Regions from separate parts of the Micromonospora sp. NPDC000316 genome, predicted to be linked through region 3. Evidence: riboswitches for the same ligand, from Rfam matches in the RefSeq annotation. Region 3 holds a riboswitch; each other region holds the start of a gene.
What was found. Region 3 has a riboswitch for S-adenosylmethionine ahead of ACFY2Q_RS07805 (ABC transporter substrate-binding protein). Riboswitches for the same ligand answer to the same signal wherever they lie in the genome.
Positions count from the first base shown of each region.

Region 1 (4,606 bases), on a different contig from region 3:
TCGCGTCCAGCAGTTGCCGCTCCTCGGCAGCGGTCCGCTCCTGGTCGGCGGGCTTGCGGTCCAGGCCACGAAGCGTTCCGTCGCGCAGCAGCGCCAGCCGGGTGGCGGAGAACTGGTAGCCCCGCATCGCCCGGACACCGGCGTCGCCTGCCACCCGGCGCGCCCAACTGCGGGCCGCGTGCCGACGGCCGAGGCTGCTCAGCGCGGCCACCTCGGGTGGGCTCAGCCAGCCTGCCCGCACGTAGTCCGGCAGTCTCCGCTCGGTGAGCCGGCCCTCCCACGCGCGCAGCCACAGCGCGAGCCCCACCATGCCGAAGAACACAGGGACCATCAGGCCGAGGAAGCCGTACAACATGATCACTGCTTCGCCGGTGGCCTGGGTCAGCGTGGGCAGCAGGTTCCAGGTGCCGTGCAGGATCATCGCCAGCAGCAGGCCGGCGATGGGGGCGAGCACCCGGACCCGACGGTCGGCCGTCCGGGCCGCGATGCCCAGCCCCACACCGGTCATCGAGGTGAAGAGCGGATGGGCGAACCCGAACAGGAGGATCCGGACGATGAAGATGGCGATGACCTGCTGGGTGCCGGTCGCCGGGCCGTACCGGTCGGCGCCTGCCGCGTAGCCGTACCCGCCCAGGTAGAGGATGTTCTCCACCATGGCGAAGCCGACCGCGGAGAGCCCGCAGTAGACAAGCCCGTCGGTGATCCCGGACCACTCCCGGCGGCGGAACACGAGCAGCAGGATCGGGCCGAGGGCCTTGGTCAACTCCTCGATGAACGGTGCCACGAGCACCCCGGTGAGCGCGGCGGGCAGCCCCCAGTCGGCGAACCGGCCGGCGGCGAACTCGTTGACGGTGAGCGAGGCCGCCGTGGAGACGAAAGCTCCCCAGGCGAAGCAGAAGATCAGATATTTCAGCGGCTCCGGTTCGTACCTGTCGAGCCAGAGGAAGCAGGCGACCAGCACCGGCACCGGCAGGATCGCGGCGACCACCCCGACCAGCAGGGCCTGCACGCCGAGCGACTGGCCGAGCGTGAAGACCATGAACACCGCGCACGCGGCGATGAGCAGCACCACCCCGGCCAGCACCAGGAATCGTCGCCAGCCGAGTCGGCGCAGCGGCATCCGGGGTGCCTCGCCTGCGGGCGGGGCCGCGGGCGCGGGCGGCGACGACGGCAGGGGTGCACCGGGCGGGGTGTCGGCCATGCGGTCAGCGTAGCCATCCGACGCCGGCTGGTTCGGGCGCATCCACAGCCGCTATGCTGCTGGGCAGGTCACGAGTGCCAGCGCGAAGCCCCGGTTTGCTGGCCGGCAACCCTCGTCAGTTCGCGGTGGGGTGCCCCGGGTGATGACCGGGCCCAGCCCGATCGGCGTGCTGGGCAAGCGCGGACCCCGTCCCGGCCTAACGCCAGGGGTCCCTGACCCCGGAGGCTCCGGCATGCCCGTCACCCTCGTACCCTCGCTGCCCACGATCGCCGCTCCCGCTTCGGCGGCGCCGCTCGACGTGCTCGGCGTACCCGGCGAAATCAACCTGGACTACGCGGCCACCGCGCCGTGCGCGCGGGCCGCGGCCGACGCGGTGACCGAACTGCTGCCCTGGTACGCGAGCGTGCACCGAGGCGCTGGCGCGCTGTCGCGCCGTTGCACGCTCGACTACGAGCGGGCCCGGCAGACGGTCGGCGACTTCTTCGGCGCCCGCGCCGACGATCACGTGATCTTCACCCGGAACACCACGGATGCGCTCAACCTGCTGGCTCGGGCCCTGCCGGCCGGCGCGACGGTTGTCACATTCGCCGGTGAGCACCACGCCAACCTGCTGCCGTGGCCGCGCGGCTCGGTCCGGCTGCCGGTGCCCACCGACCCGGCCGAGGCGGTACGCGCTCTCGCCGCCGCCCTCACCGAGCTGCGCCGGAACAGCAACCCGGCGCTGCCGGTGCTTGTCGCGGTGACCGGGGCCAGCAACGTGACAGGGGAGCGGTGGCCGGTCGCCGAGCTGGCGCGGGTGGCCCACCGGCACGGTGCCCGGATCGTCCTCGACGCCGCGCAACTCGCCCCGCACGCCCCCGTCGACCTGCTCACGCTCGATGTGGACTACCTGGCCGTCTCCGGCCACAAGCTGTACGCCCCGTTCGGCGCGGGCGTCCTCATCGGCCGCTCGGACTGGCTGGACGCCGCCGCGCCCTACCTGTCCGGTGGCGGCGCGACAAGCCACGTCGGGCCGGCCACCCACGACGTGACCTGGACGACCGGCCCGGCACGGCACGAGGGTGGCACGCCGAACCTGTTGGGTGCGGTGGCGCTGGCTGCGGTCTGCGAGGCGCTGGGCAACGCGGACCGGGCCGCGCTGGCCGCCGACGAGCAGGCGCTGCTGGCCCGGCTACGCGCCGGCATCGCCGCCCTGCCGCACGTGGTGGAGCTGCGCACCTTCGGCCCCGAGGCGCCCCGGGTCGGCATCGTCTCGTTCGTGGTCGCCGGGCGGGACTCGGCGGAGGTGGCCGCCCGGCTGGCCGCCGAGCACCGGATCGGCGTACGGGACGGGTTGTTCTGTGCCCACCCGTTGGCCCGGCGGCTGCTCGCCGACGCGGCGGCGCGTACCGGTCGGCGGGATCTTCCACCCACCGCGTTGCGTGCCAGCATCGGCCTGGGCAGCACCGCTGCCCAGGTGGACCGGCTGCTCGCGGCGCTGGCCACGCTGGGCTGAGCGCTCAGCCGATGGGTGGCGCGGTGGGCGGCTTCGGCGCCTCGGCCGGCCCGGCCGGCTGACCGACCGGCCGCTCCTGCTCCCCGAAGGCGGTGCGGATCCACCGGTTCGCCTCCTCCTGCTCGATCCCGGAGGCCACCAGCAGGTCACTCGCCGTCGTCCGGATCTGGGCGACCACCACGCTGCCCGAGAAGCCGACCCCTGCGGCGTACGCCCGGCCGGCCTCGCTTACCGCCCGCAGCGACCGCTCCCGTGCCTTCTGCGGCTCCTGGCCCGCCGCGAACTGCTGTTTGAGCAGCCGGACCGCCTCGGCGAGGTGCGCGATCCCGTCCGGCATGGGATCCGGCACGGGCTCGGAGTCCTCGATCAGCGTGACGGACCGGCGGATCAGGGTGCCGGTGTTGCGCATCGCCCGGTCGATCGGGTCGGCGGCCTCCGCGTAGTGGGTCAGCTCACCGCGACGGTGCCAGCGGGCCGGGGAGAGCGTGGCGGTCTCCTTCGCGCCCTCGATCGCCTCGGACAGGGTGGCCAACTCCTCCTTGTTGTCGCGCATCCGCTCCAGTGCCCGCTGGGTGGCATCGCGGTCCCGTTTGCGCAGCCCGTCGGCGCAGGCGTCGAGCTGGTCGGCGAGCAGGTCCAGCGCCGGTCGGGCGGCCCGATTGAGCACCCGCAGCGGGTTCAGCGGCAGCAGCACAGCCGTCACCAGCAGCGCGATCCCGCCGCCGAGGAACGCGTCGATGAAGCGCGGGATCTCCAGATCCTCGGTGGAGGGGCTCAGCGTCACGATAAGCACCGCCGTGGCCGCCGTCTGGATGACGATGGACACGCTGGCGCCGGCGAAGATGGTGAGCAGGATCGCCACAGTGACCACCAGGCCGAGCTGCCACGCCCCGGTCCCGACCAGGTAGATCAGGAAGTCGCCGATGGCCACTCCGATCGCCACCCCGAGGATCAGCTCCACGGTCCGGCGGGTCCGCTGGCCGACCGAGGCCGCCAGGGTGCCGACCGCGGAGATCGGCCCGAAGACCGGCTGCGGGTTGTTGAGCAGCTTGAGCGAGATCAGGTACGCCAGCCCGGCGGCCAGCCCGGCCTGCACGGCCAGCCCACCGGCCATCCGCACCCGGTGCAGCCGGTCGTGCAGGGTGGCCCGGCCGCGATGGCGCAGTTCCTCGGTGGCCTCGGCGATACGCGCGCCGTCGAGGTCCACCAGCCCTTCCCGCAGCGGGGCACGACGCACCATCGGAGGTCTCTTGTCCCGGGCCACGGCCATGAGCGCGACTACCCGAGGCGGGCGCGCTGAATCCTCCCGCCACACGCGCACGGGACGAATACGGCAGACTCGGGCGGTGGCCGATCTGCTGGACCGGTGGCGGGCGGCAGCCCGGGGTGCCGGGGTGATGCTCGACGATGCCTCGACCCGGGCCGGCGAGCAACTGCTCGCCCGGTGGCGGGAGCCGCACCGGCACTACCACACGGTGGCGCACCTGACCGCCGTACTCGACGTGGTGGACGGGCACGCCGCGCTTGCCGACCGGGCCGACCTGGTCCGCCTTGCCGCCTGGTGTCACGACGCGATCTACGACCCCAGGGCTCCCGGCGACACAAACGAACGGGACAGCGCCGCGCTCGCCGAGAGCCTGCTCACCGGGCTCGGGCTGCCGGCGACGGCGGTGGCGGAGGTCCGGCGGCTCGTCCTGCTCACCGCCGGGCACGTGGTGGCGCCCGACGACCCCGACGGCGCCCTGCTCTGCGACGCGGACCTCGCCGTGTTGGCCGCGCCGCCCGCCGCCTACGACCGCTACGCGGCGGCCATCCGGCAGGAGTACGCGCACGTGCCCGAGCATGCCTTCCGGACGGGTCGGGCCGGCGTCCTCACCGCGCTGCTGGCGCTGCCCGAGTTGTTCCGGCTG
Region 1 covers NZ_JBIAZG010000004.1:203,840-208,445, forward strand. Annotated here, with positions in the region: gene ACFY2Q_RS11820 (PrsW family intramembrane metalloprotease) at 1-1,243, opposite strand, end outside; SAM riboswitch class IV at 1,268-1,387, shown strand; gene ACFY2Q_RS11825 (aminotransferase class V-fold PLP-dependent enzyme) at 1,434-2,696, shown strand; gene ACFY2Q_RS11830 (aromatic acid exporter family protein) at 2,701-3,936, opposite strand; gene ACFY2Q_RS11835 (metal-dependent phosphohydrolase) at 4,043-4,606, shown strand, end outside.
Region 1: it holds a riboswitch for S-adenosylmethionine, as region 3 does, so the genes downstream of both, ACFY2Q_RS11825 (aminotransferase class V-fold PLP-dependent enzyme) here and ACFY2Q_RS07805 (ABC transporter substrate-binding protein) in region 3, are expected to answer to the same signal.

Region 2 (4,606 bases), on a different contig from region 3:
TCGGTCAGGGGAGTTGGCCGATCGGCGGGTGGACGCAGCCCGCGCTGGTTAGCCACAGCGGGACGGTCGCGGCGGTCGCGGGGAGGCACCGGGTGGATTACGTGCTGTGGGGCGACGACGGCAGGCCCCGGCCGTAGTTGAGGCGAAGTGGGCGCGCGGCGGGGCGCGATGGGCAGTTCGACAGGCTGTACGGGCATCAGGACAGGCTGTATCTTAAAGTTCGGGAGCGCTCCCACGGCCGCAAGCCGGTGTGGCGCATAGCTTGAGTTCTTGCATAGGTGCAGGTGGCGGTGCCTGTGTCGCACCTCCGCCGCCGGGGCTGCTCGTGGTCGTGAACGTTTCTTCCGAGATGTTTTCGGCCAGGATCTTCCCACTAGCAAGGAATTTATGTACTTCAATCTTGCCCTGCCTCATCATTGACAGGTATCTATTTGTGTCGATGGAGGTCCCATGAACTTGTCTCGGCTCGGCGGGCCGATCCTGTCCCTGTTCCGCATCGTGACCGGCCTGCTGTTCGCGTTGCACGGCCTGTCCTCGATCTTCGGGTTGTTCGGCGGCAACCCCATTACCGGCAAGGCGATACCCCTCGGCACCTGGCCGGGCTGGTGGGCCGCGCTGATCCAGTTGGTCTGCGGCGCGCTGGTGCTGGTCGGGCTCTTCACCCGGCCCGCCGCGCTTCTCGCCTCCGGCTCGATGGCGTACGCCTATTTCGTCGTACACCAGCCCGAGGGCCTGCTGCCACTGCACAACGGCGGTGAGCTGTCGGCGCTCTTCTGCTGGTCGTTCTTGCTGGTAGCGGTGCTTGGCCCGGGGTCCTGGGCGCTCGACACGCTGCTCGCCCGGCGTCGCAACGACTCTCCATCGGCACCAGCGCCGGTCTCGGCCGCCGAGCCCAGCTCGGTGTCCGTCTGATCGCACATGTGCCGCGCGCCGCCGGAGCCTCAATGGGGCGGCTCCGGCGGCGCGCCTGGCGAGAGGCCATCCCTGCGCTGATGTCGCAGACGATTCAGCTCCATAGCGTGCGCCGGTGGCAGGTCCTACTCGGTGCGGCTGGCGAACGAGGACGCAGGCGGGCGGGGGATGAGGACGGCGTCCAGGAGGCCGGGGTAGAGCTTGTTCAGCTCGTCGCGGCGGAGGCGGACGTAGCGGCTGGTGCCGGCGGCCCGGGTGCGGGTTATGCCGGCCTCGCGCAGCACCCTGAGGTGGTGGCTGCGGGTCGCCTTGGAGACGCCGATCTCGAATGTGTTGCAGGCGTGCTCGCGGCGCTCGGCACCGCCCTGGCCGGCAGCGGTCACCGACCCGGTCGCGGTGGTCGATCCGGTGGCGGCCACCACCCGTTGATCACCTGCCCTGGCCTGGTCTGTTAGCTCACAGCGTGGGATCCGCGCTGGATGCGACGGCCGACGGTGCCTAGACTCGGCGGCACAACTGAATACCTCATCCAGAGGGGCTGAGGGATACGGCCCGACGACGCCCCGGCAACCACCCCGCGCGCTCACCGCTGAGCGACAGGCGGGGCAGGTGCCAATTCCGTCCCTGCCGCACCGTGCGATGCGGGGAAAGATGAGAGGACTTCTCGACATGACGTCGACCCTCGCCGCCTCCGGCATCGACACCTCCACAAGCCCCGCCCGCGCTCTGGTCTGTCGCGCCTGTTCGGCCCGCTACCCGCTCGCCGCCCAGCACGCCTGCTACGAGTGTTTCGGCCCGCTGGAGGTCGACTACGACACCGCCGCACTGGCCACTGTCACCCGCGAGCAGATCGAGGCGGGCCCGAAGAACATCTGGCGGTACGCCGCGCTGCTGCCCGCCGGTCAGGACCCGGCCACCCGGGTCACCCTCGACCCGGGGCTGACCCCGCTGGTGGCGGCCCCGCTCCTCGCCGCCGAGCTGGGCATCACCGCGCCGCTCTGGGTCAAGGACGACAGCGCCAACCCCACCCACTCGTTCAAGGACCGGGTCGTCTCGGTGGCGCTCACCGCGGCGAAGGCGCTCGGCTTCACCCGGTTCGCCTGCGCGTCGACAGGCAACCTGGCCAACTCGGTGGCCGCCCACGCCGCCCGCGCCGGCACTCCCTCGGTGGTCTTCATCCCCAGCGACCTCGAACAGGGCAAGGTCATCACCACTGCCGTCTACGGCGGCGAGCTCGTCGCCATCGACGGCTCGTACGACGATGTGAACCGGCTCTGCGGCGAGCTGGTCGAGACCGACGAGTTCGAGGACACCGCGTTCGTCAACGTCAACGTCCGGCCGTACTACGCGGAGGGCTCCAAGACCCTCGGCTACGAGGTGGCCGAGCAGCTCGGCTGGCGGATCCCGGCCCAGGTGGTCATCCCGATGGCCAGCGGCGAGCTGCTCACCAAGATCGACAAGGCGTTCTCCGAGCTTGTCGAGATCGGCCTGGTCCAGCCGCCGGCCGGCGGCTGGAAGGTCTTCGGCGCACAGTCGGCCGGCTGCAACCCGATCGCCTCGGCGCTGCACGCCGAGACCGACACGATCACCCCCGTCAAGCCGACAGGCATCGCCAAGTCGCTGAACATCGGTGACCCGGCAGCCGGCCTCTACGCGTTGGAGGCGGTCCGCCGCACCGGCGGCTGGATGGAGTACGTCGACGACGACGAGATCCGCGCCGGCATCCGGCTGCTCGCCCGCACCACAGGTGTCTTCGCCGAAACCGCTGGTGGGGTGACGGTGGCGGTGCTGCGCAAGCTCGTCGAGTCCGGTCGGCTCGACCCGACGGCGGAGACGGTCATCTTCAACACCGGCGAGGGCCTGAAGACCATCGACGCGGTCGCCGGCCAGGTCGGCCCGACCCACCACATCAAGCCCTCGCTGCGTGCCGCCCGCGACGCTGGCCTCCTCGGCTGACTCGGCAGGCGGGCGATCCGCCGGGTAACTGGGTTTTCGCTGTGAGTGCGGAAAACCCGCCGCTATGGACTTGACGGCAGGAACCGGACGGCGCAAGATGCTCCGTGCGGGAGGGCATTTCGCCGGAGACTTTTGAAGTTCTTGCGACCCAACGCCGGAGGCGTTGTGCGAGTGTCCCTCCCGACCACGTTCGATCGGGCCACCGGATTAATTCGGTGGCCCGATCGCTTTTCCGGGTGCCAGGCTCGCCGGCATGAGCATCACGATCGCGTCCTTCGACGGCGCAAACCGGGCCGCGATCGACGAGGCGTACCGGATCGGCGCGGCGGCCAGCGACGTCGACATGCCGGACTTCCCGCCTCTCTGTCGGCGATACTTCGACGCGCTCTTCCATACGCCGATGCCCGGAACCGAGTCGCTCTGGGCGCTGGCCCGGCTGGACGACGTGCCAGCCGGCTACCTCAAGCTGGACCTGCCCCAGCTCGACAACACCGACAACGCGAACGTCGAGCTGACTGTGCATCCCGAGCTGCGGCGTCGCGGCGTCGGCCGGGCCCTGCACGAGTACGGGGTGCGCCTGCTGCGCGAGCGCGGACGCAAGCGGGCGCTCGGGATGACCGTCTCCACGCTGCCCGGTGGGCCGTCCCGATCGGTGGCGGGTGACGCGTTCGCCGCCTCGACAGGTGCGCAGTCCGCGCTGGCCGAGGTGTGTCGCCGGCTCGACATCGACACCATCGACCGGGCTGCGCTGCGGGCGGCGCTCGCCGAGGCGCACGCCCTGGCCGAGGGCTATCAGTCGGTCACCTGGCAGGGGGCGACCCCGCCGGAGTACGTCGCTGACATCGCCTATTTGGATGGCCGGCTGCTCATGGACGCGCCGATGGGCGACGTGCAGTGGGAGCCGGAGCAGGTGGACGCCGAACGGATCCGGGGCACCGACCGAGCGTTGGAGGCCAGAGGTCGGCGGCGCTACCACCTGGGGATGCGGCACGAGGCGTCCGGTCGGCTGGTCGCCTGGACCCTGCTCGACGTGGGTGCCAGCGCTGACTGGCACGCCTTCCAACAGATCACCATCGTCGACCCGGAGCACCGGGGGCATCGACTCGGCCTGCTCGCCAAGATCGAAAATCTGCATCACCTGCTCACCCACGAGCCGGCGGTACGCGTCATCGACACCTTCAACGCGGCAAGCAACAGCTACATGATCGCGATCAACGAGCGGCTCGGCTTCCGCCCGTTGGAATCCTGGAACAACTGGCAGCTCACCCTCTGACGGGCAGTCGGCGCTACTGCTCGCGCAGGGTCCTCAGGCATGATGTCGGGCATGACGGAGACCCCGCATCCCCTGTACGACAGGCACGCCGACACCCTCAACCGCGCGCTGACCGCGATCACGGAGCGGGGCTACTGGTCCGCGTACCCCGAATCCCCAAGCCCCCGGGTGTACGGCGAGACCGCCGCCGCCGACGGCAAGGCTGCCTTCGAGGCGTACCTCGGTGGGGATTTTCCTCTCGACCAGCCCGGCACGGTCGGGCGGATCGCCACCGAGACGAGCCCGTTCGGTGTGGAGTTGGCGGTGCGTTATCCGCACGCCGGCACCGACGAGCTGATCAGCGCCGCCTCCGCCGCGTTGCCGGCCTGGCGTGATGCCGGCCCGCAGGCCCGGGTGGGCGTCTGCCTGGAGATCCTCGACCGGCTGCACAAGCACATCTTCGAGCTGGCCAACGCGGTGCAGTTC
Region 2 covers NZ_JBIAZG010000004.1:222,759-227,364, reverse strand. Annotated here, with positions in the region: gene ACFY2Q_RS11915 (DoxX family protein) at 451-912, shown strand; gene ACFY2Q_RS11910 (winged helix-turn-helix domain-containing protein) at 1,038-1,334, opposite strand; SAM riboswitch class I at 1,435-1,570, shown strand; gene thrC (threonine synthase) at 1,582-2,868, shown strand; gene ACFY2Q_RS11900 (GNAT family N-acetyltransferase) at 3,122-4,141, shown strand; gene paaN (phenylacetic acid degradation protein PaaN) at 4,193-4,606, shown strand, end outside.
Region 2: it holds a riboswitch for S-adenosylmethionine, as region 3 does, so the genes downstream of both, thrC (threonine synthase) here and ACFY2Q_RS07805 (ABC transporter substrate-binding protein) in region 3, are expected to answer to the same signal.

Region 3 (4,606 bases):
AGCGGAAGATCTCACCGATGTACGCGGACGCGATCAGCGACAACGCCAGAATGCCGAGCGGGTACGGATCGGGTCCCCAGACCTGCATGCCCAGCGGGGCCAGCCCGACGCCGATCAGCAGGATCGTCGCCGCCGCCGGCAGCCCTCGGAACACGTCGGTGTAGACCCGCGCCGGCCAGCGCAGCCACCGGCTGCGGGAAATGCCGGCGACGGCGAGCAGCAGGCCCAGCACCGAGCCGAGCAGGGCGGCGGAGACCGCGAGGATCAGCGTGTTGGGCAGCCCGACCGTCAGCATGTCGGGCAGTGCCTCGCGCATGGCGTCCCAGTCGAAGAACGTCTCCCACAGGGTGCTCAACGGATCCATCGGTCGCCTCTCCTACCGCCCTGCTCGCTCGTCACCGGTACGTCGTCAGGACACGGCCGGCGACGGCACTGCCACCGTGCCGCTGCCTGGCTTGAAGTCCTCCGGGACCGGCCGGCCCGGGTAGTACTGCAACTGCAACCGGCTCCACGTGCCGTCCGCGATGACCTCGTCGAGGCCCTTGTTCAGCGCCTCGCGCAGCTTGTCGTTGCCCTTGGCCACGGCGTACGCGGTAGGGGCGTTGCTGAGCTGCTTGGCCGCCACCGTGATCTTGCCGTTGCTGTCGGCCGCCAACTTGTCGCCGATCTCCGCCGGGGCGATCCACGCGTCGGCGGTGCCCGCCTTGAGCTGGTTGATCGCACCGTTGTAGTCCGGCACCCGCACCGGGTCGAGCTTCTGTGCGGTGGCGTAGTCGTCCTGGACGGTGCCCTGCACCACGACGACCCGCTTGCCGGCGAGCTGGTCGAAGCCGGTGATCGACGAACCGGCCGGAACGTCCAGGCCGAAGTAGCTGAAGTCGTAGCCGTTGCCGAAGTCGACGTTCTTCTTCCGCGCCTCGGTGATGGTGATCGAGGAGCTGCCGACGTCGAACTTGCGGTTGTTGACCTGGGACAACAGCGCGGAGAAGTCGGTGCCGACGAACTCGACCTTCAGGCCGATCTTGTCGGCGACCGCCGTGAGCAGGTCGTTGTCGAAGCCTGTGAACTTGCCGTCCTTGAGGTACACGTTCGGCGGCGCGTCCGACAGCGTGCCGGCGCGCAGCACGCCGGCCTGGATCAGCCCGTACGGGTTGCTGTCGGCGTCGGACGACGAATCGTCGGAGCCGCAGGCGGTGAGCGCGGTCGCGGCCAGGATGGCGGCGACGCCGACGGCGGCGGCACGGGTCAGGGCAGGAAGGAATCGCATGAGTGTCTCCGAGGGGTCGCGTCTGGCGGCCATGGGCGTGCGCCGCCGACGGTGCGCCCGATGAGGGCGTACCGCTTGTGTGGTTCGTGGAAAGAGGGCGTGCGCTAGTGCGCTGCGCGGCCGCGACAGGCGGCGCTGCACACTCGCATCATGTCCACGTGCCGCCGCCGAATCAGTGCCGGCGAGGGTCGACCGGCGCGGACGTGCGCGCCGAGGGCGGGTGGATCGGTGCTGAGGATGTGCATCAGGTCTCCCGGGTCTGTGCTGACCTGGGTGCCAGGCCACGCTTGCACCGGCGTGCTGCCGGTGCCTGGTCTTCACCCGGGGCACCCCACCGCGGAGGAGGGTTGCCGGCCAGCGAGCCGGGGCTTCGCGCTGGCACTCATGACCTGCGCCGAGGCTAGCAGCAGAGCCCGGCCGATCGTCCAGCCGATATGACCATGCTCACCGTCCGTCGCCTGGTCAGCCGGCGTGCACGTGCGGCCGGCGGGTCTGGTCGGGCTCCTGGCGGCGCAGGATCTCCCGGGTGACCGAGGCGATCTCGCCCTGCCCGAAAGCCAGGTACCGCAGGACGTTGCGGGCCGGGCCACCCTCGGTCCACTCGAAGTAGATGTGCGGGCGTCGTCCGCTGCGGTCGCGGATCTCCAGGAGCAGGGCGGCCAGCGCGTTGGGCACCGACGAGCTGGCCAGGCTGAGCACCGGGAACCGGTCGTGCGCCACGCTGCCGCGCACCAGCAGCCCGGTCTCGAAATCCGACGGGTCGGTGACGTGGACCTCGACGAATATGACGTCACTGTCGTCGGGGAAGTCGTTGTCCGCCATGGTCTGCGCCAGCTTGTCGCGGTATTCGGTCAGGTCGCGTCGCGCCGGTTCGTGCGCGATGAGGCGGATCCGTCGCCCGCTGCGCTCGGCCACGAACGCCGCCGCGTCCGGGTCGAAATCGACCCGGTCGATCCGCAGTTCGAAGGCCCGCATCAGCCGCGACAGCGCCGACACCAGGATCATCGCGCCGATGAAGCAGGCGGCGATCTTCACGCCGTCGGGACGTTGCACCACGTTCGCCGCAGTGGTGTAGACGAACACCACAGCGATGATCCCGAACGCGATCATGCGCCCGCGCTGCCGGCGCCGTCGCGCCGCGAGGGTCACCGCCGTCGACGCCGAGGTGATCAACACAAGGACCCCCGTGGCGTACGCGCCGCCCTGCGCATCGACGCTTGCCCGGAAGACGATCGTGATCAGGAACGCCACCCCGGTGAACACCAGCACCAGCGGCCGGATCGCCCGGGCCCAGGTCGGCGCCATGCCGTACCGGGGCAGGTAGCGGGGGACCAGGTTGAGCAGGCCGGCCATCGCCGAGGCGCCCGCGAACCAGAGGATCCCGATTGTCGACAGGTCGTACGCCGTGCCGAACACCTGGCCGAGGTGCTGGTGTGCCAGATAGGACAGCGCCCGCCCGTTCGCCGGACCGCCCGGCTGGAACGCCTCGGGCGGGATCAGCACTGTGGTGGTCACGCTGCTGGTGATCAGAAAGACGCTCATGGTGGCGGCGGCGGTGGTGAGCAACCGACGCGCGCCCCGGATCCGACCCAGCGGCCGATCCTCCGAATCTTGGCGGTCCCCCCGGATGTGCGGCATCACCGCCACGCCCGTCTCGAAGCCGGACAGGCCCAGCGCCAGCTTCGGGAACACCAGCAGCGACAGCGCGACGACCATCAGCGGATCGCCGTGCCCGGTGGTCAGCGTGCTCGTCCAGTCCCCGACCGCGCTCGGATGGGTCACCACCCGCCACAGCGCGTCGACGATCACCACCGCGTTCAACGTCAGGTAGACCGCGACCAGGACGACGGCGATCCCAATGGCCTCGCCGAATCCCTTGAGGAACACCGCGCCGAGCAACGCCACGAGCAGCAACGTGAGCAGCACCTCGTGGCCCTTGAGGCCACTGGGCCAGAAGGGGTTCTCGTCGAGGTGCGCTGTCGCGTCGGCCGCGGACAGGGTGATGGTGATGATGAAGTCGGTGGCCGCGAAACCGAGCAGCACCAACACGAACAGCTTGCCCGGCCAGTAGCTGAGCAGGCGTACCAGCATCGCGATCGAGCCCTCACCGTGCGGGCTCTCCGCCGCCACCCGCCGATAGACAGGCAGCGCGCCGAGCAACGTCACCAACACCAGCACCAGTGTCGCCACCGGCGACAGCGCCCCGGCGGCGAGCGCCGCGATGCCCGGCTGGTAGCCGAGCGTCGAGAAGTAGTCGACGCCGGTCAGGCACATCACCTTCCACCACGGGTGGTGCCGCTGCTGCGCTTGGCGGACATGCAGGCCCTGCGGCACCTGCCGCTCCGACGCGTCGGCGAGCAGCCAGCGCCGCAGCCGGTCGGTCCGCCGACCGGCGCGCCTGTCGACCTCCATCGGCGCTACCCCCGTCGTCCCGCCCATGGTCACCGCGAGTATCCGCCGGCAGGCCGGCACCCGTCCGCCGTGCGCGGAAACCCGCCCGTCGTGGCCACCTGCGAGCGCGTGTCGGAGGGTTTCGGGCCGGAGGCCGGGGGAAAGCAGCGCCCCCACGGCAGGCAGGCCGCCGGACGGGCGACACCGGGAAAGGGGAGCGGGCCATGGTCGGCGGCCGTCGGTTCCGCCCGGGTGGTGGCTTCGGCCGCCAGCTCGACGAGTACGAGACCCGCGTCGGCGTCCCGCCCGCGGGGGAACCGGCCCCCATACCGGCCGGCGGGCTGGTGGACAGCGCTGTCTACATCAGGGGCCACCGCTTCGCCTCGCCGAACGGCCTCGCGGAGACGTACCGCTGCCTTCAGGAGCAGGACGACGCGATGGCCTGGATCGGGTTGTACCGACCCGACATCGACCAGATCACCTCGCTGGCCCGGGAGTTCCGCCTGCACGACCTGGCGGTGGAGGACGCGATCAACGCCCACCAGCGGCCCAAGCTGGAACGTTATGGGAACACCCTGTTCGTGGTGCTGCGCGCCGCCCGCTACGACGACATGCGGGAGGAGGTCGAGTTCTCCGAGCTGCACCTGTTCATCGGGCCGGGCTTCGTGGTCACGGTCCGCCACGGCGAGGCCCCCGACCTGGCCGCGGTACGGCGGCGGATGGAGGCCGACGCGCCGATGCTCGCCCAGGGACCCGAGGCGGTCCTGTACGCGATCCTCGACCAGGTGGTCGACGGGTACGCGCCGGTGGTGGCCGGTCTGGAGAACGACATCGACGAGATCGAGACGCAGGTGTTCGGCGGCGACCCGAACGCCAGCCGGCGCATCTACGGGCTCAGCCGGGAGGTCATCGAGTTCCAGCGGGCGGCCCGACCGCTGCTCACCATGC
Region 3 covers NZ_JBIAZG010000002.1:709,386-713,991, forward strand. Annotated here, with positions in the region: gene ACFY2Q_RS07800 (amino acid ABC transporter permease) at 1-364, opposite strand, end outside; gene ACFY2Q_RS07805 (ABC transporter substrate-binding protein) at 410-1,267, opposite strand; SAM riboswitch class IV at 1,546-1,657, opposite strand; gene ACFY2Q_RS07810 (amino acid transporter) at 1,730-3,679, opposite strand; gene corA (magnesium/cobalt transporter CorA) at 3,883-4,606, shown strand, end outside.